DNA from 2 places in the Cupriavidus sp. GW821-FHT07C08 genome. Region 2 is predicted to be linked to the other one. Evidence: predicted binding sites of a transcription regulator. Region 2 holds the regulator's gene; the other holds the start of a gene.

Region 1 (14,813 bases), on a different contig from region 2:
AGCTGGCCGGCGGCCTGGTAGGTGGCCTGGAGATAGCTGTAGGCAAGCCGCAGCGTGACATCGCCCACGCGCTGGCGGGCGGTGAGGTCCAGGCCCTGGTTGCGGGTGCGGTCGAAGTTGGCGAAATAGCCGAGCTGGGTGTTCGGCGCGCGCAGGAAGAGGATGTCGTCGTGATTGTCGATGCGGTAGAGCGACGCGGTGACTTCGGTGTCCTTGCCGCGGTGCCAGCGCACGCCTGCTTCGTAGGAATGTGAGACCACCTGCTTCAGGTAGGGGTCGGCCTGCAGGCCGGCCGGCAGGCGGCAGGGCCGCTCCGGGTCGGCGCAGCCGAGTTCGAGGACGGTGGGCACACGGTTGTTCTGGGCGTAGCCGCCGAACACGGTGACGCCGCCGCCCAGCTTCTGCGAGAGCCCCAGCGCCGGGTTGAGGCGGCGGTAGGTAAAGCTCTCGCGCGGCTGTTCGCTGCCGTCGCTGTTGCGCAGGGTGTTGCTTACCGCGACGTGGTTCCACCTGGCCGAGGCTGTCAGGAAGGTGCTGGGGGTCAGCGACCAGGTGTCGGACAGGTACAGGCCGAGCATGCGCGAGCTGCCGCCGACGCCTGAGAACAGGGCGTTGGGGGCGTCCGGGTCGGCCACGGCGCCGCGGTCGTCGGTGAAGGTGCCGGGCTGGGCGTACTGCGAGTAGGTCAGGCGGCTGCGGTCCAGGGTCAGGCCCGCGTTGAGCAGGTGGTGGTCGGTCTCCCTGGCCATGCTCAGCGCCATGCCGACGGTCTGCTGCCACATATGGGTGGTGTTGATCATGGCGGGATGCAGCGCGGCGCCTTCGGCCCGGGTCATGCCGCAGGCGTCGCCGCGCGGGCTGCCGTCGGGCGCAAAGCCGTCCTCGCAGTCTTCGGCATAGGCCTCGTAGGCGGGGTTGACATCGCCGTTGGTGGTGTCACGGCGGCTGGTGCGCACGTAGGCCAGCGCGGCGGCGCTGGTCTTGTCGTCGAACCAGTGGCGGCCGTTGACCGCGACCTGGGTCAACTGGTTGCGGGTCTGGTCGGGGTAGGTGTACACGGCGCGGCGGTTGGCCTGGTAGAGGTCTGGCAGCGTGCCATTGCCGCTGGCGCGGAAGCTGGGCACCAGCCCGTTGCCGGTTAGCGTGCTGCGGCCGTGCAGCACGGACACGTCCCAGCTGTCAGTGTCGCCCGCATAGCCAGCCTTGGCGAAGACGTTGCCAAGCCGGCCGCCCGACTGGTCGCGCCAGCCATGCTCCTGGAACAGGGTGCCGGCCGCGAATGCGTGCCAGCCGCTGTCGCTGCGCATGCCGCCGGACAGGTCGGCGCGCTTGCGGGCGCCGCTGCCGTAGGACAGGTCGGCCGTGAAGCCGGGCGAGTCCAGCCCGGAACGGGTGGTCATGGCCAGCGCGCCGCCCAGGGTATTGAGGCCGTAGGCCGGGTTGGCGCTGGACACCAGCGACACGCTCGCCAGCGCGGCTTCCGGGATCATGTCCCAGCTGACCACGTCGCCGAAGGGCTCGTTGACGCGGATGCCGTCCAGGTAGACCGACAGGCCCTGCGGCACGCCCGGAATGGACGAGGCACGGAAGCCGCGGTAGGTGATGTCGGTCTGGAACGGGCTGCCCTGGATGTCGTTGACGTTGACGCCGGCCAGGTTGCGGGACAGGTACTCGGCCAGGTTGCCGGCGCGCGACCGGTCCAGGTCGTCGCCGCGCACGGTCTGCACGGTGTAGGGCACCAGGTCGCTGTCCACGCCGATGCCTGGCAGCGGCGCGGCGGCCACCACCAGGACTTCCGGCAGCGTGGCGCTGTCCTGGTTTGGGACAGCGGTGTCCTGCTGCGCAACAGCGGGCCGCTGGGCCATCATCAGGGCGACCGCCACGGCAATCGCGGTGGCGGCGCCGCGGCTGGCCCTGCCGCGGCAAGCCACGGTGTCGCGCGGCGCCTGCCCTGGCGGTGCGGGGCGCGGGTTGGCTGGCATGTTCCGTCTCCTCCGGATAAGCGGTGCGATACCTGCATTGGGTAGCGCTTGCCCGGAGCTGAGCAGGTTTCATACCTTGGGCCTCGCACCGGCGGATCGGGATGCCGCTACGGCGCGTTCGCATGCGCCGCGGCGTGGTGGGACTGCGCCTGTCACAAAACAGGACAGCTGCGGGCACGAGCAGCGGGCCGGTGCTCCACCATGGGACAGTCGTGCGCGGCGCACCGCACAAGGCACGGCCTGGCCGCAGCGTCCGGGAGTGCGTCCGGCGCGGCCAGGCAACGCCTGGCATGGAGCGCGGCCCCATGCTGCGCTGCACATGGTATCGGCCTTGCTCTGTTCACCCGCATCAACACTCTGCCTGGTGCCCAGCCATGTTCCGCCGCCTCGGTCGCTGCCTTGCCTGCCTGCTGTTGCCGTGCCTCGGCCTGGTCCATGCGGGCGCCGCGCTGGCCGAGGGCGCGCACGGGTATCCGTCGCGGCCGATCACGCTGGTGGTGCCCTGGCCAGCGGGCGGCGCCACCGATATCTCCATGCGCATCCTGGCGGAGCTGGCCGGGCGTGAGCTGGGGCAGCCGATCGTGGTGGAGAACCGGCCGGGCGCCGGGGGCACGCTGGTGGGCGGCTTGCTTGCCGCGGCGCGCCCAGACGGCTACACCATCGGCCAGCTGCCGCTGACGGTGTATCGCTTCCCGCATCAGCAGAAGACCGCCTGGCAGCCGCTGCGCGACATCCAGCCGGTGCTGATGATCTCGGGCTATACCTTCGGCATCGTGGTGCCCGCAGACAGCCCGTTGCGCTCGCTGCGCGACCTGATTGCCTGGGGCCGCGCGCATCCGGGCGAGCTGACCGTGGGTTCCACCGGCATCGGCACCACCGCCCATCTGGCGATGGAGGACGTGCTCGGGCGCAGCGGCGTGCGCTATATCCACGTGCCGTATCACGGCACCGCTGACCAGATGCTGGCGGTGGCCAACGGTTCGCTGATGGCGGGGGTCAATTCCACCGGCTTCGCGCCCTTCGTTGAGACCGGCAAGCTGCGCCTGCTGGCCGTGTTCAGCGCGCAGCGCTCACCGCGCTGGCCTGAGGTGCCGACGGTAAGCGAGCTGGGCTTTGCCGATGCGGTTCATAACTCGCCCTACGGCATCGGCGTGCCGCGTGGCACCGATCCGGCAATCGTCGGCCGCCTGCATGACGCGTTCCGCGCCGCGATGCAGCAGCCGCGCCACGTTGCGGAACTGGCCCGGTACGACCAGGAGCTGACTTACCTGAATACCGCGCAATACGATGCCTTCCTGCGCCATGCGTGGGAGACCGAGCGGACCTTTGCCGGGCGCGTGGGCACGGCGCGGCCCCGGGGGCAGCTGTGATGGCCATGCAGGCACCACCGGCGCTGTGCTGCGACGCCGTGCGCAAGGCCTTCGGCAGCCGCGTGGCCCTGGACGGGGTCTCGCTCAGCGTGCGGCGCGGCGAGTTCGTGGCACTGCTCGGGCCCAACGGGGCGGGCAAGACCACGCTGTTCCAGATCCTCAGCGGCCTGTTCGTGGCCGATGCGGGGCAGGTCACGGTCATGGGCAGCGACATGCGGCGCGATCCGGTGCGCGCGCTGGCACGGCTGGGCATCGTGTTCCAGCAGCCGGCCATCGACCTGGACCTGCCGGTGCTGGCCAACCTGCGCTTTCACGCGGACCTGCACGGGCTGCCGCGCCGAGTGGCGGCGCCGCGCATCGCCCGGCTGCTCGATGACTTCGGGCTGGCGGCGCGTGCGCGCGCACCGGTGCGCGAGCTTTCTGGCGGCAACCGGCGCAAGGTGGAACTGGCGCGCGCGCTGCTGCATGAACCGGCCATGCTGCTGCTGGACGAGCCGACGGTGGGGCTGGACCCGGCCTCGCGCGCGCAGCTGGTGGCCGATGCGCGGCGCCTGACGGCGCGGGCGCAGGCTGGCGTGCTTTGGGCCACCCACCTGGTGCAGGAGGTGGAGCACGCCGACCGCGTGATCGTGCTGGACCGCGGCATGGTGCGTTTCGACGGCACCCCGGCCGCACTGCGCGGCGCCGCGGCGTGCGACACCCTGGAGGGCGCCTTCCTGGCCATGACGCCGCCGGCCCCTGTCACTGACCTGTCCGCGAGGCGCGTACCCGCATGAACAAGATGCCATCCCCCGTCTGGTTTGCCTTTGCCTTGCTGCTGGTTACGACGCTGCTGGTTGCCGCCGGCCTGGCCGAAGGCGCGCAGGGCGGCGCCGCGCCCCCCGTCGGCCAGGCTACCAACCAGGTCTTTGTCTCGAGCGAGAAGGACGATGCCCTCGCCGTCTTCGATGCCCGCAGCCGGCAGCTGGTCGCGGTATGGCGGCAGTGCAAGCGGCCGCGCCACCTGCAGCTGTCACCCGACCGCACGCGCCTGTACGTGGCCTGTAGCGACGACAACCGGGTGGATGTGGTCGATGTGGCCAGCCGCAAGACCGTGGCATCGCTGCCGGTGGGGGACGATCCGGAGTTGTTCGATCTCAGCCAGGACGGCCGCACGCTCTATGTCTCGAATGAAGAGGACGGGCTGCTGTCGGCCTACGACACGGCTTCAGGCAAGCGCGTGTTCGCGGTCAGGGTGGGCGAGGAGCCGGAGGGCGTCAGGGTCAGCGCCGACGGCAGGCATGTGTACGTGACCTCGGAGGTGGCCAACCTGGTCCATGTCATCGACGTGGCCACGCGCAAGGTGATCCGCAATATCCAGGTCGGCAACCGGCCGCGGCGGCTGCTGCTGGTGCGCGACGGCAAGGAGCTGTGGGTGTCCAACGAACTGTCGGCCAGCGTCAGCGTGATCCGTACCGATACCTTCGAGGTGGCCCAGACCATCGCCTTCGCGCCCCGGGGCTTTCGCGCCGAGGACGTGACCCCGGTGGGCATGGCGGCCAGCGGCGACGGCACGCGCGCCTATATCGGTCTGGGCCGCGCCAACCATGTCGCGGTGGTCGAGGTGGCGTCGCGCCGGGTGCAGGACTATGTGCTGGTCGGCCGCCGCGCATGGGGGCTGGCGCTGAGCCGCGACAACGCGCGGCTTTATGTCGCCAACGGCCTGTCCGACGATGTCAGCGTGGTGGACACCGCCAGCCGCAAGGCGGTGGCCACGCTCAAGGCGGGCCGGGTGCCGCATTCGGTGGCGATCGATGACTGAGCGCTCGCGTGCGTGGTGGCAGTGGTGGCGTGCCGGGTTGGGTGCCATGGCGCTGGCGTGGCTGCCTGCCGCGGTGCACGCTGCCGAGGTGCGCGTGGCGGTCGTGTCGCAGGCCGACGACGCGCGCTATGCGCCCCGGCGCCTGGCGCAGCGCTATCCCGGCCAGCCGCAGGGCCGTGCGCTCGACGGCGCCCAGGTGGCGGCCGCGGAAGCGCGCGTGGCGCTCGAGGCCGCGGGTCAGTCGCTCAGGCTGGAAGCCCAGGAAGCCCGCACTGAAGCCGAGGTGGCCCCGCTGGTCGCGGCGCTGGCGCGGCAGGGCACGCGCTATATCCTGCTGGACCTGCCGTCGGCGTCGGTCAGGGCGGCCGCGGGCGCGGTCAGGCCGGGCGAGGCCTTGTTGTTCAATGTGTCGGCCGATGACGACGCGTTGCGCGGCGCCGGCTGCGCGCCGGTGCTGCTGCACACGCTGCCCAGCCTGCGCATGCGCGCGGATGCGCTGATGCAGTACCTGGTATTGCGCAAATGGCTCCGCGCCTTGCTGCTGAGCGGCCCGTCCGCGGCCGATGCGGCGCAGCGCGACGCGCTGGTGACGTCGGCGCGGCGCTTTGGCATTGCCTGGTCGGCGCAGCGCGCCTTCAGGCTGTCCAACGACCCGCGTGAGCGCGACCAGGCCAACCTCGGCCTGCTGACCGGCGGCGTGGACTATGACGTGGTGGTGGTGGCCGATGCCGACGGCGAGTTCGCCCGCGGCGTGCCCTACGCCACGCTGCTGCCGCGCCCGGTGGTGGGCGCCAGCGGGCTGGGCGCGCAGGCGTGGCACTGGGCCTGGGAGCGCAATGGCGGGCCGCAGCTCAACCGGCGCTTCATGCGCGCGGCGGGCCGTCCGATGACCGGCTACGACTGGGCTGCCTGGGTGGCGGTCAAGGCCATCGCCGAGAGCGTGGCGCGCCTGCCCAGGGCCGGGTTTGCCGGACAGGCGCAGGCGCTTGCCGCCGGGCAGGTGGTGGTGGACGGCTTCAAGGGGCCGCCACTGTCGTTCCGCCGCTGGGACCGCCAGCTGCGCCAGCCGGTGTTGCTGGCCCACCCTGACGGCGTGGTCGGCATGGCCCCGGTGGAAGGCGTGCTGCATCCGAAGAACAACCTCGACACCCTGGGCGCCGATGAAGCCGACACGGCGTGCCGGGCCCCATCCGCGTAGCACACCCATGGCCTCCATCCTGATCCATCGCTGGCGCGCGCTGCGCGCGGTTTGCGGGCGCGAGCTGCGCAAGTACCTGCGCCAGCCCGGGCGCCTGCTGTCGTCGCTGGTGCGCCCGCTGCTGTGGCTGCTCGTGTTTGCCGCGGGCTTTCAGAACGCGCTGGGCGTCGCCATCGCGCCGCCCTACGACACCTACATCGAATACAAGGTCTACGTGGCGCCCGGACTGCTGGGCATGATCGCGCTGTTCAACGGCATGCAGTCGTCGCTGGCCATGGTGTACGACCGCGAGATGGGCGTGATGCGGCTGCTGCTGACCGCGCCGCTGCCGCGGGGCTGGCTGCTGGCCTGCAAGCTGGCGGCGGGCACGGTGCTGTCGCTGCTGCAGATGGCCGCGTTCCTGCTGGTGGCGATGGCCTTCGGCATCCGCTTCGAGTCCCTGCACCTGCTGGCGGCGACAGGCGCCATGGCGCTGGCCGCGCTGATGCTGGGCGCGCTGGGCCTGCTGCTGTCGGTCCATGTGCGCCAGCTCGAGAACTTTGCCGGCACCATGAACTTCGTGATCTTCCCGATGTTCTTCATCAGCTCGGCGCTGTATCCGCTGTGGAAGCTGCAGGAGTCGGGCGCGGAGGTGGTGTACCAGCTGGCCCGCTTCAATCCCTTCACCCACGCGGTCGAGGCGATCCGCTTTGCGCTGTACGGGCAGGTGGCGCCGCTGAGCCTGGCGGTGGTGGCGGGCAGCGCGGTGGTGTTCTTCGCGCTGGCGCTGCAGGGCTACGACCCGCAGCGCGGCATGGCGCGCCGGGGGCAGCAGGCATGAGGCGCCGGACGCGGGGCATGGTCCTGCTGATGGCGGCCGCACTGGGCATGGCCAGCCCGGCGGTAGCGGCTGCCGGGGCAGCGGGCGCCGTCATCGCGCACAGCGATCCGCTGCAGTCGCCGCAATGGGACTGGATCCACAAGGAGCTGCTGCAGATGGGGCCGGTGGTGTTCGACAGCCGCGTCAGCGTGACCGGGCCGGCGTTTGCGGAAGACCCCATGCGCGTGCCGATCGCCTTCGATGCCTCGGCGCTGGGCGAAGTGGATCGCATCGTGGTGGCGGTGGACCGCAACCCGATCCGCGAGGTGCTGGCGTTCGAACCGCTGCGGGTGCGCCCTTCGCTGTCGTTCCGCTTCAAGCTGGAACAGGCATCGCCGGTGCGGGTGGCGGCGCGCACGCGCGACGGCACTTGGCATGTCGGCAGCGTGCTGGTCGATGCCGGCGGCGGGGGCTGCACGGTGCCCGGCGCCACGCGCCGCGACGGCAGCTGGAGCCGCACGCTCAACCGCGTGGACGCGCGCGTGTTCCCGGGCTTCGGCGGGGCCGCGGCACGCGTGCGGCTGCGCGTGATGCATCCGATGGATACCGGCCTGGCGGCGGGCATCCCGGCGTTCCATATCGAGACCCTGGTCCTGGCCGACGCGGCCCGGCAGCCGCTGCTGCGACTGACGCTGCATGAGCCGGTTGCCGAGAACCCGATTTTCTCCTTCGACCTGCGCGATGCCGTGCCGCCGGGCATGACGGTGGCCGGCCACGACAACAACGGCAACCGCATCGCGGCGCGGGTATCGCCATGAAGCGACGATTGCTACTGTGGTTGCTGCTATGCCTGGCGGGCCAGCCCGTGCCGGCGGCATTCGCCCAGCAGGCCGCGCTGCAGCCTCCTGACTACCGCCTGGCCCCGCGCGAGATCGCCGCGGGCGTGTGGCTGCTGGAAGGCGCCAATGCCGACTTCGCGCCCGGCAACGGCTGCAACATCATCAATACGGCGTTTATCGACACCGGCGACGGGGTGGTGGTGATCAACACCGGCCCGTCGCGGCTGTATGGCGAGCAGCAGCGCAAGGCGATTGCATCGGTCACGGCCGCCCCGGTGCGGCTGGTGCTGAACCTGAACCTGCATCCCGACTATTTCTTCGGCAACCAGGCCTATGCCGATGTTGGCGGCAGCGCCCTGGCCGGCACCATCGACGGGGCGCGGCGCGAGGGCGCCGCTTATGCCGACAACCTCTACCGCCTGTGCGGCGACTGGATGCGCGGCACCGAGCCCGCGCCGGCTGCCCACGCGCTGGCGCCGGGCCGCCGCACGATCGGGCGCCATACGCTGGAGCTGGTGCGCCTGGACGGCCATACCGGCGACGACCTGGTGGTGCTGGACCACAGCGCGGGCGTGGTCTTTGCCGGCGGGCTGGTGTTCCGGCAACGCATTCCGACCACGCCGCACGCGGATATCGGCCGCTGGCTGGCCAGCCTGGACCGGCTGCAGGCGCTGCTGGCCGACAGCGGGGCGCGCGTGCTGGTCCCCAGCCACGGGCCAGTGCCTGCGGCCGGCGGCGGCGCAGAGGCCATCGCGCAGACGCGCGGCTACCTGCAATGGCTGGACACGCGCCTGCGCGAGGCCGCGGCGCAGGGGCGGGACCTGGCCGAGGTCATGGCGATGCCGGTGCCGCAGCCCTACGCGCACTGGGCCGCGATGCCCGCGGAGTACCTGCGCAACGTCGGCCATCTCTACCCGGCGCGCGAGGAAGCCGCGCTTGGGCACTGACGCCGGCCAGCCGTGGCGGGCTGTTCAATTCTGGAGCAGCTGCAACGCAGTGTTGCGCGCTGGCACGGCTGCCATCACGCAGCGGGGCCGCAACCGGCGTGCTGGTGCGGGGATGCGACTGGCATGGGAATTGCCAAAGGCATGTCTGGTGTGTGGCGCAGTGGCGCACCAGGGAAACCCAAAACAAGAGAGGAGATGGCAATGAGGACGTTACGAGTAGTGATGGCGGTTGCGGCTGCCGCGGCCAGTCTGGCCGCGCAGGCGGCAGTGACCGATGCCATGATCGAGAACGACGCAAAGAGCCCCGGCGATGTGTTGTCGTGGGGCATGGGCCCGCAAGGCCAGCGCTATTCCACGCTGTCGCGCATCAATACGAAGAACGTCGGGCAGCTGGTGCCGGCGTGGTCGTTCTCGTTTGGCGGCGAGAAGCAGCGCGGGCAGGAATCGCAGCCGCTGATCCATGACGGCAAGATGTTCGTGACGGCCTCGTATTCGCGCATCTACGCGCTGGACCTGAAGACCGGACGCAAGCTCTGGAAGTATGAGCACCGGCTGCCCGAAGGCATCATGCCGTGCTGCGACGTGGTGAACCGCGGTGCGGCACTCTACGACAACCTGGTGATCTTCGGCACGCTCGATGCGCAGCTGGTGGCGCTGGACCAGAAGACCGGCAAGGTGGTGTGGAAGGAGAAGCTGGAGGACTACGCCGCCGGCTATTCGTACACGGCGGCGCCCATGATCGTCAAGGGCATGGTGCTGACCGGCATCTCGGGCGGCGAGTTCGGCGTGGTGGGCCGGGTCGAGGCGCGCGATGCCAAAACCGGGCAGCTGGTGTGGTCGCGGCCGGTGGTGGAAGGCCATATGGGCTACAAGTACGACAAGGACGGCAACAAGACCGAGAACGGCGTGACCGGCACCACCAACGCGAGCTGGCCGGGCGAGACCTGGAAGACCGGCGGCGCCGCCACCTGGCTGGGCGGCACCTATGATCCGGCCACCGGGCTGGTGTACTTCGGCACCGGCAATCCGGGCCCCTGGAACAGCCATATCCGCAAGGGCGACAACCTCTACTCGGCCTCGACGGTGGCGCTGGATCCCGCCACCGGCAAGATCGTCTGGCACTACCAGAACACCCCGAACGACGGCTGGGATTTCGATGGCGTCAATGAGTTCGTGACCTTCGACCTGGACGGCAAGCGCATGGGCGGCAAGGCCGACCGCAATGGCTTCTTCTATGTCAACGACGCGGCCAGCGGCAAGCTGGTCAACGCCTTCCCCTTCGTCAAGAAAATCACCTGGGCCACCGGCATCGACCTGAAGAGCGGCCGCCCCAACTACATCGCCGAAGGCCGCCCCGGTGACCCCGCCGCCGGCAGCGACGAGAAGAAGGGCAAGTCCGTGTTTGCCGCGCCGGGCTTCCTTGGCGGCAAGAACCAGCAGCCGATGGCCTACAGCCCGCAGACCGGCCTGTTCTACGTGCCCGCCAACGAGTGGGGCATGGATATCTGGAACGAGCCCATCAGCTACAAGAAGGGTGCTGCCTTCCTGGGCGCGGGCTTCACCATCCGTCCGCTGAACGAGGACTATATCGGCACGCTGCGGGCCATCAACCCCAAGAGCGGCAAGATCATGTGGGAGGTCAAGAACAGCGCGCCGCTGTGGGGCGGGGTGATGACCACCGCCGGCGGGCTGGTGTTCTGGGGCACGCCGGAAGGCTACCTGAAGGCGGCCGACGCCAGGACCGGCAAGGAGCTGTGGCAGTTCCAGACCGGCAGCGGCGTGGTGGCGCCCCCGGTCACCTGGGAAGAGAACGGCGAGCAGTACGTGGCCGTGGTGTCCGGCTGGGGCGGCGCGGTGCCGCTGTGGGGCGGCGAGGTGGCCAAGCGTGTGAACTTCCTGGAGCAGGGCGGCTCGGTGTGGGTGTTCAAGCTGCACAAGAGCTGAGCCGGCGGGAGGTGACACGGTCCGGCGCACGCGCGCATCGCATCATGGGTGCGCGGCGTGCGCCGGGCGCGGTTGCAACAGGACGAAACGGGTCGAAATGGGACGAAGAGGGACACAGGTATGAAGAAGGAATGGATGGCGCTGGCGGTGGTTTCGGCGCTGCTGCCGGGCGCGGCACTGGCCGGCACGGCAGCCGACATGCAGGCCCTGGCCGACAAGAGCGGCTGCTTTTCCTGCCATGGCATGCAGTCAAAGCTGGTGGGGCCAGGGTTTGCCGAGGTGGCCGCCAAGTACAAGGGCGACAGCCAGGCGGCGGAGCGGCTGGCAAAGAAGATCCGCGAAGGCGGCAAGGGCGTGTGGGGGCGGATTCCGATGCCGCCGCATGGCAGCCTTGGCGAGGATGACGCGAAGAAGCTGGCGGAGTGGGTGTTGAGTGCCAGCTGAGGCCGGCGACTGTCTTGACGATGCCGGCTTGCCGGCAAGGTACCCCGGCTGGCGCCTGCCATGCCGGGGTCTTTTCTTTCTTACCGCTGGCCGCTGCTCAGCCGCAGCGAGTTGCCATCGCTGCGAAATACCATCGCTTGCTCGCGCGCCTGCGCCAAAGCCAGCCGGCCCTGCAGCACGATCTCGCTGACCTTGTCGTGCGCGCCGGAGCGCTCGCACACCGGGTCTGTCGCGGCGGCGTCGCCGGTGACAAGGAACGCCTGGCAGCGACAGCCGCCGTAGTCCTGCTCGCGCTGGTCGCAGGAACGGCAGGGCTCCTGCATCCACTGCGTGCCGCGGAAACGGCGGAAGGCATCGCTTTCGGTCCAGATCTCGCGCAGCCCCTGCGTGGTGACATTGGGCAGTGCCAGGCCGGGCAGCATGCGCGCCGCGTGGCAGGGCAGCGCGGTGCCGTCCGGCGCCACGCCAAGGAAGGTGGTGCCCCAGCCGTTCATGCACTTCTTGGGCCGCGCCTCGAAGTAGTCAGGCACGACGAACAGGATCTGGCATTGCCTGCCGATGCGCGCGCGGTACTGCCGGACCACGGCCTCGGCCTCGCGCAGCTGCTCATGGGTGGGCAGCAGCGCCAGCCGGTTCTCCCAGGCCCAGCCGTAGTACTGCGTGTTGGCCAGTTCCAGGTATTCGGCGCCCATCTGCAGGGCCATTTCGATGATGGTGCCGACATGCGGCAGGTTATGCCGGTGCAGCACGCAGTTCATCACCATCGGGTAGCCGTGCGCCTTGATCATGCGCGCCACGCGCTGCTTCAGGTCAAACGTGCGGGTGCTGGACAGGAAGTCGTTGAGCTCGCGGGTGGAGTCCTGGAACGACAGCTGGATATGGTCCAGGCCGGCGTCGCGCAGGGCGGCAAGGCGGGCGTCGGTCAGGCCCACGCCCGAGGTGATGAGGTTGGTGTAGAAGCCCAGGCCATGCGCATGCCGGACCAGTGTCTCCAGGTCCTTGCGCAGCAGCGGCTCGCCGCCGGACAGCCCGAGCTGCACCGCGCCCAGCGCCCGCGCCTGGCTGAACACGTCGCACCATTGCGCGGTGCCCAGCTCGGCCGTGTGCCGGGCGTAGTCCACCGGGTTGGAGCAGAAGGCGCAATGCAGCGGGCAGCGGTAGGTCAGCTCGGCCAGCAGCCATAGCGGCGGGCCGGGCGCGACCTCAGACCAGCCAGCCGCGTTCGATGGCATGTTTGACAAAGGCATGTACCTCCGGGGCGATGCCCTGCACGCCAAACGCGGCCTGCAGGTCATCGATCAGCATGTCCAGCGTGTGGCTGCCGTCGCAGCGCTGCAGGATCGCGGCGGCGCTGTCGTTGAGGGTGACCATGCCTTCCGGGTACAGCAGCACCCAGCTTTGCTGGGACTCTTCCCATTGCAGGCGAAAGGTCCGGTGCAGGGTCGGTCTGGCGAGGTCTTGCGTGCTGGCTGTCATGGGTTGGCTTGCTGGATGGCGTCGAGCATCGACCAGAGCACGTCGAGCTTGAACTGCAGGATGTCGAGGGCACGCTGCTGTTGCGCCGCGCTGCGGAAGTGGCCCAGCGTCACGCGCAGGCCATGGTCCACGTCGCGCTGCGCGAGCGGAATGCGAGAGCGGAAGTAGTCCAGCCCGGCGGCCTCGATCCACGGGTAATGCGTGGGCCAGCCGGCCAGGCGTTCCTTGTGGATTGCGGGCGCGAACATCTCCGTCAGCGACGAGCACACGGCTTCCTGCCACGGCGCGCGGCGCGCAAAGTTGACGTAGGCATCGACGGCAAAGCGCACCCCGGGCAGCACGTGCCGGTGGCTCAGCAGCGCTTCGCGCTCCAGGCCCACCGCCTGGCCCAGGCGCAGCCAGGCCTCGATGCCGCCGGGCTGGGTGTCGGTGCCGTCGTGGTCAAGGATGCGCACCACCCACTCGCGGCGGGTGTCGCGCTCGGGGCAGTTGGACAGGATGGCGGCGTCCTTCAGCGGGATGTTGTCCTGGTAGTAGAAGCGGTTGGCCACCCATGCGCGGATCTGCGCGGGCGAACACTGGCCCGCCGCCATGCGCTGGTTGAAAGGATGGTGGATGTGGTAGCCGCTTTCCCTGGCGCGCAGGCGGGCCTCGAACTCGGCCTCGGTCCAGGCGATGGGGGGGATGGGGGAGATGGCAGATGTCATAGCGCGATTTCCATGCCGTCGTACGCCACCTCGATGCCGTGCCGCGCCAGCACTGCGCGCTCGGGCGAGTCTTCCACCAGCACCGGGTTGGTATTGTTGATATGGATAAGGATCTTGCGGCTGGCGGGCAGCCGCTCCAGGACCTGGATCATGCCGCCGGGTCCGGACAGGGCCAGGTGGCCCATGTCGGCGGCGCTCTTGCCGGAGAAGCCCGGCGCCTGCATCTCGTCGTCGCGCCAGAAGGTGCCGTCGACCAGCACGATGTCGGCGCTGTGCAGCTCCGCAAAGACGTGGTCGTCGATGCGGCCCAGGCCGGGCGCATAGAAGGCGCGGCGGCCGCTGCGGCGGTCTTCGATGCGCAGGCCGATGTTGTCGCCCGTGCGCGGCGCGTGGCGGTTGGGCGAGTAGGGCGGGGCCTTGCTCTCCAGCGGTATCGCCGTCAGTGTCACGCCGTCCAGCGGCGGGACTGAAAACGCGGTGCCGTCGCAGGGCAGGGCGTGCGTCTGCAGCCCGCAGTAGTGCGACAGGATGCGCGTCAGCGGGAAGGCAGCGCCCAGATCGTCGAGGACGGCGGCGGTGGCATAGACCGGCAGCGCCTGGCGGTGTTCGCGCAGCATCAGCAGGCCGGTGACGTGGTCGATCTGCGCATCCATCAGCACCACCGCGGCGATGGCGGTGTCGCGCGGCGCGCGCGCCGGCTGCAGCGCGGGCGCCTGGCGCAGCTGCTGCAGGATATCGGGCGAGGCATTGACCAGGATGGCATCAGGCCCGTCGCCCGTCAGCGCGATCGAGGATTGCGTGCGCGGCGTGGCGCGCACCGTGCCGCGGCGCACGCCGTCGCAGTTGTGGCAGTTGCAGTTCCACTGCGGAAAGCCGCCGCCGGCGGCCGACCCCAGTACCCGGATGCTTGTCATGGCGTGAGCGCTTGGTGTTGGGTCATGGCTTCACGGAGCAGGCGCCAGCCCTGGCGCCTGCCTGCGTTGGTTGTGCTTGCGGTCCGCGGGTTGCCTGTCGGCGCACCGCCGGTCGCAGGCGCCGCGGCACGTTCAGCGGTTGGCGATGTACATCGTGATTTCAAAGCCAAGCCGCAGCTCGGTGTAGGCGGGGGTGGTCCAGCGCATGTCTCTCTCCTTGGGTGGCATGGTTAGTGAATATCGTCTTGCCGCGGCGCCTGGCTGCCGCCCGACAGCCGCATCCCCTAAAGGCAACATCCATGCCCGACGCATCCACGATATCCGCCGGCTTTTCCGGCACGGCCACCACATTCCACCTGCGTACGCCCGACGCCCAGCGCGTGCATGTGCGG
Region 2 (14,813 bases):
GAGGTGATCATTGCCCAGACCGATGCCGGGCGCGGCGTGGTGGGGGTGATCGATGGCGCCTCGCCGCTGGGGATCGAGACCGATGCCGATGTGGCCGAGCGCAAGGCGCTGTTGCGCAAGTTTGGCTACAAGCTCTAGCGAAGGCTTAGTGCTGCGCCGCCTGCACCCTCGGCACCGCCGGCACATCGTCTTCCTTCATCCGGCTGCGATTGAGCACGCCGGCCTGCTCCAGCACCGGATAAGCCGTCGCACAGAACAGCGAATTCAGGCGCTTCAGTTCGCTGATCACATCCAGATGCAATGAGCTGGTCTCGATGCTCTCGGCGGTCTGCACCGCCACGCGCTGCAGGTGGGTGCGCGCGTACTTGCGCTCCAGCTCGCGAAAGTTCGCTTTCTCGGCCATCAGCGCCTGCGCGCTCTTGAGGTCGCCGTTGAGAAACACCGACAGGCCCAGCCGCAGGTTGGCGACCAGGCGCGCGTGCATCTCTGCGATCTCCTGCATGCCCGCCTCGGAGAACATCAGGTTGTGGGCGATCTTCTTGTCCTTGGTATCGAGCAGGATGCGCTCGATGATGTCGCCCGCGTGTTCCAGGTTGATGGTGAGCGAGATGATCTCGGTCCAGCGCTGGCCGTCGCGCTCGTCCAGCGCCTCCAGGCTGATGCGGGTCAGGTAGAGCTTGATCGCGGTGTAGAGGTCGTCCACCTCGTTATCGATGCGGCAGGTGGCGTCTGCCAGCTTGGCGTCGTTGGTGCGCAGCACGCGCAGCATGTTGTCCAGCATCTGCTCGACGCGGTCGCCGATGCGCAGCACTTCGCGCGCGGCGTTGGCCAGCGCCAGCGTGGGCGTGGTCAGCGCGGCGGCATCGAGGTGGCGCGGCGTGACCTGGCTGTCGCCGGTGTTGCGCCCGGGCAGCACCTTCTCGCACAGGCGCGCCAGCGGCGCGGTGGCGCCCAGCAGCAGCACCGCCAGCGCGACGTTGAACAGCAGGTGGAAATTGACGATCAGCCGTTGCGGGTCATGGTCCAGCAGCGCCAGCAGCTCTTCGGCCTGGCCTAGCAGCGGCAGCGCCACCAGGCAGCCCAGCAGGCGCGACAGCAGGTTGCCCAGCGTCACGCGCTTGCCCGGCTGGTTGTTGCCCGAGGTGGTCAGCAGCGCCGAGATGCCCGAGCCCAGGTTGGCCCCCAGCACCAGCGCCAGCGCCACGTGGATCGACACCACGCCGGCCGAGGCCAGCGCGCCGCAGAACAGCACCACGGCCAGGCTGGAATAGCACAGGATGGTCAGGAAGGCGCCGACCAGCATGTCCAGCCCCGAGTCGCCGGTCAGCGAGGCGAACAGCACCTTGACGCCGGCGGCCTGCACCACGGGACGGGTGGCGATGGAGATCAATTCCAGCGCCAGCGTGATCAGCCCCAGGCCGATCAGCACGCGGCCGACGTGGCCGGGCTTGCTGCCCTTCCAGGTCAGGTGGCAGATCACACCGACAAAGATCAGCAGCGGCGACAGCCAGGACAGGTCCAGCGAGAACACCTGCACCATCAGCGCGGTGCCGACGTTGGCACCGAGCATGATGGCCAGCGCCGGGGCCACGGCGATCAGGCCCTGGCCGACGAAGGAGCTGACGATGACCGCGGTGGCGTTGCTGCTCTGGACCAGGCCGGTGACGCCGAGCCCGGCGAGGAAGGCGGTGAAGCGGTTGGAGACGCTGGTCGACAGGACATGGCGCAGGTTAGCGCCGTAGACGCGCAGGATGCCGACCTTGACGATGTTGGTGCCCCAGACGAGCAGGGCAACGCCTGATAGCAGGTGAAGGAGTACGCCCATGGTGCGCCTTTGTGTGACCAGTGCCGACAAAACCCTGGAGGCTCGGCCCGGTCATCGTGTAGTTGTCAATGGGGCATTATGCGCCCGCCACCCGACAGCGGCAACGGCACGGGTGCGGCGTGCGGGCAACGGGCAACACCGGCGGCACAGTGCCCGGGTGTGCGCCAGCGGCGGCGCTCAGGGCAGCGCGACCTTGATCCCCAGCCCGACGAAGATCGCCCCGGCGGCGCGGTCCAGCCAGCGGCCGGTGGCCGGGCGGCGGCGCAGCCAGGCGCCGAGCCAGCCGGCGCACAGCCCGAACAGCGAGAACACCACCGCCGTCTGCAGCATGAAGACCACGCCAAGCAGCAGGAACTGCAGCCCCGGGTGCGTGGCATCGGCGCGCACGAACTGCGGCAGGAACACCAGGAAGAACAGCGTCACCTTGGGATTCATGATGTTGCCAAGCACGCTCTGGCGGAACACTCGCCCCAGCGGCACCGCATCGACATCACCGCCCTGCGCCAGCCCGCCCTTTGCGCGCAGCGCCTGGATGCCGATCCAGATCAGGTAGGCCGCGCCCGCGTACTTGATCAGCTGGAACGCCAGCGGCGACGAGCGCAGCACCGCGGCCAGCCCCACCGCCGCGATCACGGTGTGGAACAGGCACCCGACCGAAAAGCCCAGTGCCGCCACCAGCCCGGCGCGCCGGCCCTGCGCCATGCCGCGCGCCAGCACCTGCAGGTTGTCGGGCCCCGGGGCCACAGTCACGGCAATCGAAGTCAGCAGGAACAGCAGCAGGTCAGGCATGGGGTCTCCTTGCGTGGAAATCTTGCGGGCCGGTCAGCGTGGCTCAGTGACCTTCAAACTTGCACACGGTAAACAGCGGCAGCCCGCCGTCCTGCAGCAGCTTCGAGCCGCCCAGCTCGGGCAGGTCGACGATGGCGGCGCCCTCCACCACCGTCGCGCCCAGGCGCTCCAGCAGCTTGCGCCCGGCCATCATGGTGCCGCCGGTGGCGATCAGGTCGTCGACCAGCAGCACGCGGTCGCCGGCCTTGCAGGCGTCGGCATGGATCTCGACGGTGGCGCTGCCGTATTCCAGCTCGTACTCCTCGGCCACGGTCTGGAACGGCAGCTTGCCCTTCTTGCGGATCGGCACGAAGCCCAGGTTCAGCTCATACGCGACGATCGCTCCCAGGATAAAGCCGCGCGCGTCGATGCCCGCCACCAGGTCGAGCTGCGCATCCATGTAGCGGTGCACGAAGACATCGATCAGCACGCGCAGCGTCTTGGGGTTCTGCAGCAGCGGGGTGATGTCGCGGAACATCACGCCCGGCATGGGCCAGTCCGGCACGGTGCGGATGCGCTCGCGCAGGTAGCCGGTGACGTCGCCGAGCTCGGGGGACTGGATGATGGAATCTGCCATAGGGGTCTGGAAACGGTAGGCGCGCAGCGTGGCGCGCCAGTCAAAAATGGGTCGCAGTGGGTCGCGGCAGGGGTTGCCGCCGGCGCGGTAACCAGTTACCACCCGCGCCACCGGGGCGGCCAGCACAATGGCCCTGCCGGCCCGGTTGGCTAGCCAAGGGGCCGGGCTGCCGAGTCCGGCACCCGCCGGACACCCGTAACCATACAGGAGACCGCGATGGCAAAAAAGATTCTGATGCTGGTGGGCGACTACGCCGAAGACTACGAAACCATGGTGCCGTTCCAGGCACTGCAGATGGTCGGCCACACCGTCCACGCCGCCTGCCCGGACAAGCAGGCGGGCGACGCCTGCGCCACCGCCATCCATGACTTCGAGGGCGACCAGACCTACACCGAGAAGCGCGGCCACAACTTCACCCTCAACGCGACCTTTGCCGAGATCGACCCCGCCAGTTACGACGCACTGGTCATCCCCGGCGGCCGCGCCCCGGAATACCTGCGCCTGAACGCGCGCGTGCTGGAGATCGTGCGCCACTTCGCCCAGGCGGACAAGCCGATCGCCGCGGTCTGCCACGGCGCCCAGCTGCTGGCCGCGGCAGGCGTGCTCGAAGGCAAGACCTGCTCCGCCTACCCGGCCTGCGCGCCCGAGGTGAAGCTGGCTGGCGGCATCTATGCCGATATTCCCGTCGACCAGGCCCATACCGACGGCAACCTCGTCACCGCCCCGGCCTGGCCCGCGCATCCGGCCTGGCTGGCGCAGTTCCTTGCCGTGCTGGGCACGCGGATCGTACATTAGAGCTTTCCGCACGCGGCGCCCCCACGCGTGAAGGCACGGCCCGCCCCCTGCGGCGAGCCGTGCACATGACCGCCGGCCGCGCCGCCCGCACGGGAGCAACCATGTGTGAAATCTTTATCCGCGCCAATCCGGCGTCGTACCAAAGCCAGTCGCGCTCGCTGCGCCTGCATGGCGTGGCCACCAGCATCCGGCTGGAGAGCCTGTTCTGGGAAGTGCTGGAAGAACTGGCGCGGCGCGACGACATGACCGTCAACCAGCTGATCACGCGCCTGCACGATGAACTGACCGAACATCGCGGCAGCGAGGCGGTGGCGGGCAATTTCTCGTCCTTCCTGCGTGTGTGCTGCCTGCGCTACCTGATGCTGCAGGGCGAGGGCCGCATCCCGGCCGATACCAGCGTGCCGATCCGCTCGCTGGACGCACGCGCCGTGCTCGACAACCTGCCGGAATCCTGGGTCGAGGCGCGTCCGCACTGACGCATCCGGCGGCCCGGCTCAGCCGTTCAGGATGCGCGTCTCTGCCGCTTCCAGCGCCTCGGGTGGGCCGCGCAGCACCACGATATCGCCCGGTTCCAGCACGGTCTCGGGCTCCGGGTCGAAGGCGCGGATGCCGCGCCGGCGCACCGCGGTCACTTCCACGCCGATGCGCTCCAGCCCCAGCACGCCAAGGCGCCGCCCCACCGCCGTGGATTGCGGCCCGAGCGACACGGAGTGCAGCCGCACCGAATCGCGCTCGACCATGTCCTCCTCATCGTCGCGGCCGTGGAAGTAGCCGCGCAGCAGGCTGTAGCGCGCGTCGCGCGCCTCCTGCACACCGCGCAGCACATGCCGCATCGGCACGCCAAGCAGCACCAGCGCGTGCGAAGCCAGCATCAGGCTGCCCTCGATGATCTCGGGCACCACCTCGGTGGCGCCGGCCTTCTGCAGCGTGTCGAGCTCTGAGTCATCCACCGTGCGCACGATCACCGGCAGCGCCGGCGCCAGTTCCTGCACGTGGTGCAGCACCTTGAGCGCCGACGGCGTGTTGGCATAGGTGACGATCAGGGCGGCAGCGCGGTGGATGCCGGCGGCGATCAGCGCCTCGCGCCGGCCCGCGTCGCCGTAGACCACGGTATCGCCGGCCGCGGCGGCCTCGCGCACGCGGTCGGGGTCCAGGTCCAGCGCCACGTAGTTGATGCCCTCGCGCTCCAGCATGTGCGCCAGGTTCTGCCCGCTGCGGCCGAAGCCGCAGATGATGGCGTGCTTCTCGGTCTGCAGGCTCTGCGCGGCGATGCGGGTCATGTTCAGCGACTGCATCAGCCATTCGTTGGCGGCAAAGCGCAGCACGATGGCGTCGCTGTACTGGATCAGGAATGGCGCGGCCAGCATCGACAGCAGCATCGACGCCAGGATCACCTGGATCAGCACCGGGTCGACCAGGTTCAGGCCGTCGATCTGGTTCAGCAGCACGAAACCGAATTCGCCGGCCTGCGCCAGCCCCAGCCCGGTGCGGATGGCCACCCCCTGGCGCGAGCCGAAGACCCGCGCCAGCACCGCGATCAGCACCAGCTTGAACAGCACCGGCACTACCAGCAGCGCCAGCACCAGCCACACGTGGTCCAGCACCACGCGGATATTGAGCAGCATGCCGATGGTGACGAAGAACAGCCCCAGCAGCACGTCGCGGAACGGCTTGATGTCCTCTTCCACCTGGTGGCGGTAGGGCGTCTCGGAGATCAGCATGCCCGCCATGAAGGCGCCCAGCGCCATCGACAGGCCCAGCCGCTCGGTCAGCGCCGCCATGCCCAGCGTCACCAGCAGCAGGTTCAGCATGAACAGTTCCTGCGAACGGCGCGCCGCCACCACGTGGAACCAGCGGCTCATCAGGCGCTGGCCAAGGAAGAAGATGGCGCCCAGGGCCACCACGATCTTGACCGTGGCCAGGCCCAGCGCCACCATCAGGTCGCCCGGATCGCGCGACAGCGCCGGGATCACGATCAGCAGCGGCACCACCGCCAGATCCTGGAACAGCAGGATGCTGATGATATTGCGGCCCTGCTCGCTTTCCAGCTCCATGCGCTCGGACAGCATCTTGGAGACGATCGCGGTGGAAGACATCGCCAGCGCCCCGCCCAGCGCCACCGACGCCTGCCAGGACAGCGGGAACAGCCAGTTGAAAGCCCAGCTGGCCGGCACCACCGCCAGCATCGACAGCACCACCTGCGAGCCGCCCAGGCCGAACACCAGCCGCTTCATCGAGCGCAGCTTGGTCAGGTTGAACTCCAGCCCGATCGAGAACATCAGGAAGACCACGCCGAATTCGGCCAGGTACTTGGTCTGCGCGGTGTCGCTGGCCAGCCCCAGCGCATGCGGGCCGATCAGGATGCCGACGGCCAGGTAGCCCAGCATCGGCGGCAGCTGCAGCATGCGGAATGCGACCACGCCGAAGACGGCGGCGGCCAGCAGCACCAGGGTCAGTTCCAGCGGAGAATGCATCAGGGGGTCTGGGTGACCGGCCAGGCGCGCGTCCGACCCGGCACGGGCACCCTGCCGGCAAAATACGGCGAGCACGGCAAGCACGACGTGCGCCATGGGTCGGGCCAGGCGCCATCGCATTCGTTGGTATACTTCGTCGCCATGATAGCTAATTTCGATGCGGATCGAGCACTCAGGCTCGCCCGCGACACTCTCCAGACCGAAGCCGATGCGGTTTCCGCACTTTCCGGACGCCTGAACGGCGACTTTGCCCGTGCCGTGCTGCTGATCCTGCAATGCACCGGGCGCGTGGTTGTCTCAGGCATCGGCAAGTCCGGCCATATCGGACGCAAGGTCGCGGCCACGCTGGCCTCTACCGGCACGCCGGCGTTCTTTGTGCACCCGGCCGAGGCCAGCCACGGCGACCTGGGCATGGTCACGCGCGACGACGTGCTGATCGCCTTCTCCAATTCTGGCGAGACCGGCGAGCTGCTGTCGATCATCCCGATCGTCAAGCGCATTGGCGCGCGGCTGATCTCGGTCACCGGCAACCCCGACTCCAACCTGGCCAAGCTGGCCGACGTCCACCTGGACGCGGCGGTCGAGAAAGAAGCCTGCCCGCTGAACCTGGCGCCGACGGCCAGCACCACCGCGGCGCTGGCGCTCGGCGATGCGCTGGCGGTGGCGGTGCTCGATGCGCGCGGCTTTGGTGAGGAAGACTTCGCCCGCTCGCACCCCGGCGGCGCGCTCGGGCGCAAGCTGCTGACCCATGTGCGCGACGTGATGCGCACCGGCAACGCCGTGCCCGAGGTGCGCGAGAACACGCCGCTGGCCCAGGCGCTGATGGAAATCACCCGCAAGGGCATGGCCATGACCGCCGTGGTGGACCCGGACGGACACGCCATCGGCGTCTTCACCGACGGCGACCTGCGCCGCCTGCTGGAAACCCCGCGCGACTGGAAGACCGTGCCCATCGGCGAGGTCATGCACCGCAACCCGCACGTGGTCAACGAGAACCAGCTCGCCGTCGAAGCGGTGCAGGTGATGGAAGCCAACCGCATCAACCAGCTGCTGGTGGTGGACGACGACGGCCGCCTGACCGGCGCGCTGCATATCCACGACCTGACCCGCGCCAAGGTCATCTGAGCGGGCGCGGGCCCGGCACAACCGGCACAACGCCAAGGACACCATGCAGGCACTCCTCGCCTCCCTCAGCGGCATCGTCATGCGGCTGCTGCCGCTGCTGCTGATGGCCTTCGTGGCGGGCAGCACGTTCTGGCTGGTCCAGATCAACTCCCCCAAGGAAGACCTGGCCGCGCAAAGCACCAAGAAGCATGAGCCTGATTACTTCATGGACCGCTTCTCGGCCACCGAGCTGGCGCAGGACGGCAGCACCAAGATCCGCTTCACCGGCGAGCGCATGGTCCATTTCGAGGACGACCAGACCTACGAAGTGACCCGGCCCGCCATGCGCGCGTACGAGCCGGACCGCCCGCCGGTCACCGCCCGCGCCGATATGGGCCGCATGAACGCCGAGGGCTCGGTGATCGACCTGTACGGCAACGGCTTTGTCATGCGCCAGCAGGGCGTGGACGTGTCCAAGGACCCGCAGCTGACCGCCGCATCCAGTTATTTCCAGCTGCTGGTCAATGACGACATCGTCAAGACCGACAAGCCGGTCAAGCTGACGCGCGGCCCGTCGGTGATGACCGCCAACGGCCTGATCTTCAACAACGTCACGCGCGAAGTACAATTGCTCGGCAATGTACGCGGCACCATCATCACCGGGCCGACCCCGGGCCGCGCGCCGGGGTCCTGAGCCCCGGCCCGGGGGCCGCGCCAACCCGCACCAACGTACCCAGACGCCCTCAAGCAACCCCTGCCAACATGACTGCTTCCCTGACGACATCGTCCCGTCAACGCACCGCCCCGGCCCTGCTCGCCCTGGCCCTGGCCTTCGGCCTGCTGGCCCAGCCCGCCCTGGCCGAGCGCGCGGACCGCGACAAGCCGATGGTGCTGGAGGCGGACAACGCCAGCTACGACGACGTCAAGCAGATCTATACGCTGACCGGCAACGTGGTGCTGACCAAGGGCACCATGATCCTGAAGTCCGACGCTGCCGAACTGCGCACCGACCCCGAGGGCTACCAGTTCGCGGTGGCCACCGCCAAGCCGGGCAAGCAGGCCTACATCCGGCAGAAGCGCGAAGGCGTCGACGAATACATCGACGGCTGGGGCGACCGCATCGAGTACGACGGCAAGCAGGAGTACTCCAAGCTGATCGGCAATGCCCGCATGGCGCGCCTGCAGGGCGCCAAGCAGGTCGACGAGATCCGCGGCGCGGTGCTGACCTACGACAGCCGCAAGGAGTTCTACACGGCCGCCGGCGGCGGCAGTGGCGACGCCGCCGCCGCCAATCCGTCCGGCCGCGTGCGCGCGGTGCTGTCGCCGCGCCAGGACCAGAAGACCGGCGCCACGGGCAACATCGGCTCGCCGCTGGACCTGAAGCCGGCGCCCGCGCCTGCCAACAAACCCTGACGCCTGGCGCCGGCTTGCCTGCCCGCGCCAGAAACGCCTGAACGCCAGACTGTGCCAATGACCGATACCGCAACCATCGCCGACAAGCCTTCCGTCGAAGCCTCCACCGTCCTTCCCGGCGGCAGCACGCTGGTCGTGCGCCACCTGAAGAAGCGCTATGGCTCGCGCACGGTGGTCAAGGACGTCTCGCTCGACGTGAAGAGCGGCGAGGTGGTCGGCCTGCTCGGGCCTAACGGCGCGGGCAAGACCACCTCGTTCTACATGATCGTGGGCCTGGTGGCGCTGGACGAAGGCGATATCGTGCTCGACGGCGACCACATCAGCGGCCTGCCGATCCACGAGCGCGCGCGCATGGGGCTGTCGTACCTGCCGCAGGAAGCCTCGGTGTTCCGCAAGCTCAACGTCGAAGAGAACATCCGCGCGGTACTGGAGCTTCAGGTGAGCAACGGCAAGCCACTGCCCAAGACCGAGATTGAGCGCCGCCTGGATTCGCTGCTCGACGACCTGCAGATCGCGCACCTGCGCAACAACCCGGCGCTGTCGCTGTCGGGCGGCGAGCGCCGCCGCGTGGAAATCGCGCGCGCGCTGGCGTCGTCACCGCGCTTCATCCTGCTGGACGAGCCCTTCGCCGGCGTGGACCCGATCGCCGTGGGCGAGATCCAGCGCATCGTCAGCTTCCTCAAGGCACGCAATATCGGCGTGCTGATCACCGACCACAACGTGCGCGAGACGCTCGGCATCTGCGACCACGCCTACATCATCAGCGAAGGCACGGTGCTGGCCGCGGGCCAGCCCGAAGAAATCATCGCCAATGACGCAGTGCGGCGCGTCTACCTGGGCGAGAACTTCCGCATGTGATTTAGCGGCCTGCCCGGGGCGGCAGGCCTCTTCGCGCGCGCGTGGGCCCTCCCACAGCCAGCGGCGATCGGACCGCAAAAGCGATAGCAATTTCCGTTCCAACAACGGAAAGATGCGCATAGAATAGCTCGCATGAAACCGTCGCTACAGCTCCGTCTTTCCCAGCATCTGGCCCTGACCCCGCAACTGCAGCAGTCGATCCGGCTGCTGCAGCTCTCCACGCTGGAACTGCAGCAAGAGGTCGAACAGGCGCTGACGGAAAACCCGCTGCTCGAGCGCGAGAACGACTGGATCGAAAGCCCGCTGCGCGTGGCGGCCGATGGCTCGGTCAACCTGCAGAGCGCACCGGCGCCCGCCCCGGCAGAGCCCCAGGGCAATGGCGAGGCCCGCGCCGACGGCGCGGGTGACGATGACAGCTATGGCGACAGCGGCAACGGCGACGACTATGGCAGCGGCGACTGGAGCCTGGACGACTTTGCCCGCCGCCCTCAGGGCGACGAGGACGAAAAAACGCCGATGCAGCTGCGCGAAGCCGAGCCCACGCTGCGCGAGTACCTGATGGAACAGCTCACGCCGCTGAAGATCTCGGCGCGCGACAAGGGCCTGGCCATCTTCCTGATCGAATCGCTCGACGACGATGGCTACCTGAGCGCGTCGCTTGAAGAGATCTGCACGGAGTTGCCGGAAGAACTCGAATTCGAGATCGACGAAGTCCACGCCATCCTCACGCTGCTGCAGAGCTTCGACCCGCCCGGCGTGGGCGCGCGCAACGCCGCCGAATGCCTGGCCCTGCAGTTGCGGCGCCTGACGCACCCGCAGCGCGAACTGGCGCTGAACATCGTTACCAACCACCTGGAGTTGCTCGCAGTACGCGACTACACGCGGCTGAAGAAAGCGCTGCAGGTCGATGAAGTGGCACTGAAGTCCGCACACGAACTGATCCGCTCGCTGGCGCCCTACCCTGGCCATGCATACAGCCGTCCGGAAGCCGACTTCGTGGTGCCGGACGTGTTCGTGCGCAAGGGTGGCGGCGGCTGGATCGCGCAACTCAATCCGGATGTGATGCCGAGGCTGCGCATCAACGATATGTATGCGCAAATCCTGCGTGGCGCGAAGGGTGAGTCCGGCACGGCCGGGCTGCAGCAGAAGCTGCAGGAGGCGCGCTGGCTGATCAAGAACATCCAGCAAAGGTTCGACACAATCCTGCGTGTCTCGCAGGCCATTGTCGAGCGTCAAAAGAACTTTTTCAGTCACGGCGAAATCGCCATGCGCCCCTTGGTTTTGCGGGAGATTGCCGATACACTGGGTTTACACGAGTCAACCATCTCCCGGGTGACGACCAATAAATATATGGCAACGCCGATGGGTACTTTCGAACTGAAGTACTTCTTCGGCAGCCACGTGTCCACCGAAACCGGTGGCGCGGCTTCATCAACGGCCATCCGCGCCTTGATCAAGCAACTGATAGGAGCCGAAGACCCTAGGAATCCCCTTTCCGACAGTCGCATTGCCGAACTGCTGGGTGAGCAAGGCTTTGTTGTTGCGCGCCGCACTGTTGCCAAGTATCGCGAAGCCCTGAAGATCCCCGCAGTCAATCTCCGCAAGTCTTTGTAGCCGAGCCCACCGCCTGCCTGGTGAGGCTCTTTCAGAAGGAGAAGCGCTATGAACTTCAAGATCAGTGGACACCACCTGGACATCACGCCCCCTCTGCGTGAGTACGTGGAAACGAAGCTGGAGCGAATCGTCAGGCATTTCGATCAGGTCATTGGCGTTAGCGTGCTGCTCTCTGTCGACAACCACAAGGAAAAGGACCGGCGTCAGTACGCGGAAATCAATCTACATCTCAAGGGCAAGGACATCTTTGTCGAGGCGCATCACGAAGACCTATATGCAGCGATCGACGCACTCGTCGACAAGCTGGACCGTCAGGTGATCCGCTACAAGGATCGCGTGCAAGGCCACGACCGCGAAGCGGTCAAGTACCAGATGGCCGCAGCGCAAATGCAGCAATGACCGTGCCCGGCAGCCCCGCAGCGGGCTGCTGAATCAGGATTGAACAGGCAAGCCGCGCCACGAAGCGCGGCTTTTTTGCGCCCTCGCGTTCCGGGTTGCCGCCGGCATGCCGCGCCCGCACTGGCGGTGCGGCCCGGCTGTGGCGCCGGAGCCAACGCTTTTCACCCGAATGGGCAAGAGTGTTCGCAAGCGCTGCGCCAAGGTGTATGCTGCGCCATACAAAGAGAGGGAATCCTGGCCGCGCCCCGCATCGGTGCGCCGGCTCCCGGCCCGGAGGCACGATTGCATCACCATGTATCGTTCTGCACCGGCTTGCCCCGCTGCGCTGCACAATACAGGGGTAGTCGCTGCTCTATAATGGGCCGGACGCCTCCGGCCAGGCCAACGGCAGCCCGGAGCCAGCCCACTGCCCGGCGGAACGATCTGCCCGCTAACTGAAATCCTGCGCATCGCCCATGAATCGTTTGGCCAAATTGCTGCCACCCGGCAACATCACCCTGGACGTCAGCGTCACCAGCAAGAAGCGTGTGTTCGAGCAGGCCGGGCTCCTCTTCGAGAACAACCATGGTGTGGCGCGCGCCATCGTGACGGACAACCTGTTCGCGCGCGAGTCGCTGGGGTCCACCGGCCTGGGCGCAGGCGTGGCGATCCCGCACGGCCGCATCAAGGGCCTGAAGCAGCCGCTGGCCGCCTTCATGCGCCTGGCCGAGCCGATTCCGTTCGAATCGCCGGATGGCAAGCCGGTATCGCTGCTGATCTTCCTGCTGGTGCCCGAACAGGCTACGCAGCAGCATCTGGAAATCCTGTCAGAAATCGCGCAACTGCTTTCCGACCGCGACATGCGCGAAGGACTGGCCACGCTGCCGACGCCCGATGCCGTCCATCAGCTGCTGATCGCATGGCATCCCTGATCCCCTGATCCCCCAGGCGGGCCGGCACCAGACCGGGCAGGCGCCAGGCGCTTCGCAAACCGCCCCACCAGTCATACCGCATGGAACTCACCGGCGTCACCTCCCAGTCCATCTTCGACGACAACGCAGCCGACATCAAACTCTCTTGGGTGGCCGGCCTGGAAGGCGCGGACCGCGCCTTCGACGTGGAGTTCGCCCGCGAAGCCACCTCCGCCGCCGACCTGGTGGGCCACCTGAACCTGATCCACCCCAACCGCATCCAGGTGCTCGGCAAACCCGAGATCACTTATTACCAGCGGCTGGACGATGAGACCCGCAAGCGCCAGATGGGCGAGCTGATCCTGCTGGAGCCGCCCTTCCTGGTGATCGCCGACGGCATGGAGCCGCCGCCCGACCTGGAACTGCGCTGCACGCGCTCGTCCACGCCGCTGTTCACCACGCCGGTGTCGTCGGCCGCGGTGATCGACCACCTGCGCCTGTATCTGTCGCGCATTTCCGCGCCGCGCGTGACCATGCACGGGGTCTTCCTCGACATCCTGGGCATGGGCGTGCTGATCATGGGCGAATCTGGCCTGGGCAAGAGCGAACTGGGCCTGGAATTGATCTCGCGCGGCCACGGGCTGGTGGCCGACGATGCCGTGGACTTCGTGCGCCTGGGGCCGGATTTCATCGAAGGCCGCTGCCCGCCGCTGCTGCAGAACCTGCTTGAAGTGCGCGGCCTGGGCCTGCTCGACATCAAGACCATCTTCGGTGAGACCGCGGTGCGCCGGAAGATGAAGATCAAACTGGTGGTGCAGTTGGTGCGCCGCAACGACGGCGAGTTCGAGCGGCTGCCGCTCGATTCGCAATACCTGGACGTGCTGGGCCTGCCGATCCACATGGTCAAGATCCAGGTGGCGGCCGGGCGCAACTTGGCCGTGCTGGTCGAGGCCGCGGTGCGCAATACCATCCTGCGCCTGCGCGGCATCGATACGCTGCGCGACTTCATGGACCGGCAGCGCGCCGCGATGCAGGCCGATGCGGTTTCGCGCGGCCAGGGCCGCCTGCTCTGAGCCCCAGCGTTTTCATTTGCTTACAACGGCGTTGACGCAGGGCGTCAACGTTCTTCAGGCATGCTCCGTTTTGTGCTGTAATGGGCATCGCGCCCGTTACGGAAGCTGCAACGCCGGCAATGGCGCGCGGCCATGAAGTTTTCCACACCCAGGAGAGCAAGCATGAAGAAACTGATCGCGATGTGCGCGCTGGTCACCCCGATGATCGCCGCCAGCGCTTTTGCACAGACCACCGCCACGCCGGCAACTCCCGCGACGCCAGCCAAGCCGGCGGCCACCGCACCGGCAACGCCGGCCATGCCTGCCACGCCCGCCACCCCGGCTACCCCGGACAAGCCCGCAGCCAACGCCCAGCAGGACAAGATGAAGGCCTGCAATACGCAAGCCGCCGGCAAGAAGGGCGACGAACGCAAGGCGTTCATGAAGGAATGCCTGTCCAAGGGCGCGTCCAAGACCCAGCAGGAGAAAATGGCCTCCTGCAGCAAGTCGGGCAAGGGCAAGAAGGGCGACGAATACAAGACCTACATGAAGGAATGCCTGTCCAAGGCAGCCTGAGCCGCAACCAGCGCCGCAAGCTGACGACAAAAGCATGGCGAACCGCGAGGTTCGCCATGCTTGCTTTGCGCGTGGTGTCATGACGCCTTCATCACGTGATGCTATGCTTCAGTTGCTATGCGCATCATCCTCATCACCGGCATATCCGGTTCCGGCAAGTCCGTCGCACTGAACGTGCTCGAAGACGCAGGCTACTACTGCGTGGACAACCTGCCGGCTCAGTTCATCCCGGAACTGACCCGCTACCTCGACAGCCAGGGCTATACGCACCTGGGCGTCGCCACTGACATCCGCAGCCGCGAGTCGCTCGACCAGTTGCCCGACACCGTGCGCGCGCTGGCCGCGGAGCACCAGGTCGAAGTGGTGTTCCTGACCGCCAGCACCGACGCACTGGTGCAGCGCTACTCC

What was found. Region 2 encodes sigma-54, which starts transcription at its own class of promoters, with help from an activator protein. Its sites were predicted from a motif close to TGGCANGNAANCTGCTTT; they were not measured.
Region 1: a site for sigma-54 is predicted at 9,056-9,073, ahead of AC07UK_RS22695 (PQQ-dependent methanol/ethanol family dehydrogenase). Genes of this name have one in related genera too.

The regions. Positions count from the first base shown of each region.
Region 1 is NZ_JBWKQZ010000019.1:34,460-49,272, reverse strand. It holds gene AC07UK_RS22735 (TonB-dependent receptor) at 1-1,982, opposite strand, end outside; gene AC07UK_RS22730 (tripartite tricarboxylate transporter substrate binding protein) at 2,357-3,352, shown strand; gene AC07UK_RS22725 (ABC transporter ATP-binding protein) at 3,352-4,128, shown strand; gene AC07UK_RS22720 (PQQ-dependent catabolism-associated beta-propeller protein) at 4,125-5,153, shown strand; gene AC07UK_RS22715 (type 1 periplasmic-binding domain-containing protein) at 5,146-6,351, shown strand; gene AC07UK_RS22710 (ABC transporter permease) at 6,359-7,171, shown strand; gene AC07UK_RS22705 (quinoprotein dehydrogenase-associated SoxYZ-like carrier) at 7,189-7,968, shown strand; gene AC07UK_RS22700 (quinoprotein relay system zinc metallohydrolase 1) at 7,965-8,936, shown strand; gene AC07UK_RS22695 (PQQ-dependent methanol/ethanol family dehydrogenase) at 9,138-10,880, shown strand; gene AC07UK_RS22690 (c-type cytochrome) at 11,001-11,324, shown strand; gene pqqE (pyrroloquinoline quinone biosynthesis protein PqqE) at 11,405-12,556, opposite strand; gene pqqD (pyrroloquinoline quinone biosynthesis peptide chaperone PqqD) at 12,528-12,800, opposite strand; gene pqqC (pyrroloquinoline-quinone synthase PqqC) at 12,797-13,507, opposite strand; gene pqqB (pyrroloquinoline quinone biosynthesis protein PqqB) at 13,504-14,421, opposite strand; gene pqqA (pyrroloquinoline quinone precursor peptide PqqA) at 14,554-14,628, opposite strand; gene AC07UK_RS22660 (alpha/beta fold hydrolase) at 14,721-14,813, shown strand, end outside.
Region 2 is NZ_JBWKQZ010000012.1:113,513-128,325, forward strand. It holds gene AC07UK_RS17115 (adenosine-specific kinase) at 1-138, shown strand, start outside; gene AC07UK_RS17120 (Na/Pi cotransporter family protein) at 146-1,825, opposite strand; gene AC07UK_RS17125 (LysE family translocator) at 2,003-2,614, opposite strand; gene AC07UK_RS17130 (adenine phosphoribosyltransferase) at 2,658-3,230, opposite strand; gene AC07UK_RS17135 (DJ-1/PfpI family protein) at 3,447-4,025, shown strand; gene AC07UK_RS17140 (ribbon-helix-helix domain-containing protein) at 4,127-4,501, shown strand; gene AC07UK_RS17145 (monovalent cation:proton antiporter family protein) at 4,520-6,499, opposite strand; gene AC07UK_RS17150 (KpsF/GutQ family sugar-phosphate isomerase) at 6,641-7,624, shown strand; gene lptC (LPS export ABC transporter periplasmic protein LptC) at 7,668-8,297, shown strand; gene lptA (lipopolysaccharide transport periplasmic protein LptA) at 8,366-9,016, shown strand; gene lptB (LPS export ABC transporter ATP-binding protein) at 9,074-9,874, shown strand; gene AC07UK_RS17170 (RNA polymerase factor sigma-54) at 10,007-11,488, shown strand; gene hpf (ribosome hibernation-promoting factor, HPF/YfiA family) at 11,537-11,887, shown strand; gene ptsN (PTS IIA-like nitrogen regulatory protein PtsN) at 12,343-12,798, shown strand; gene hprK (HPr(Ser) kinase/phosphatase) at 12,879-13,850, shown strand; gene AC07UK_RS17190 (PsiF family protein) at 14,013-14,405, shown strand; gene rapZ (RNase adapter RapZ) at 14,523-14,813, shown strand, end outside.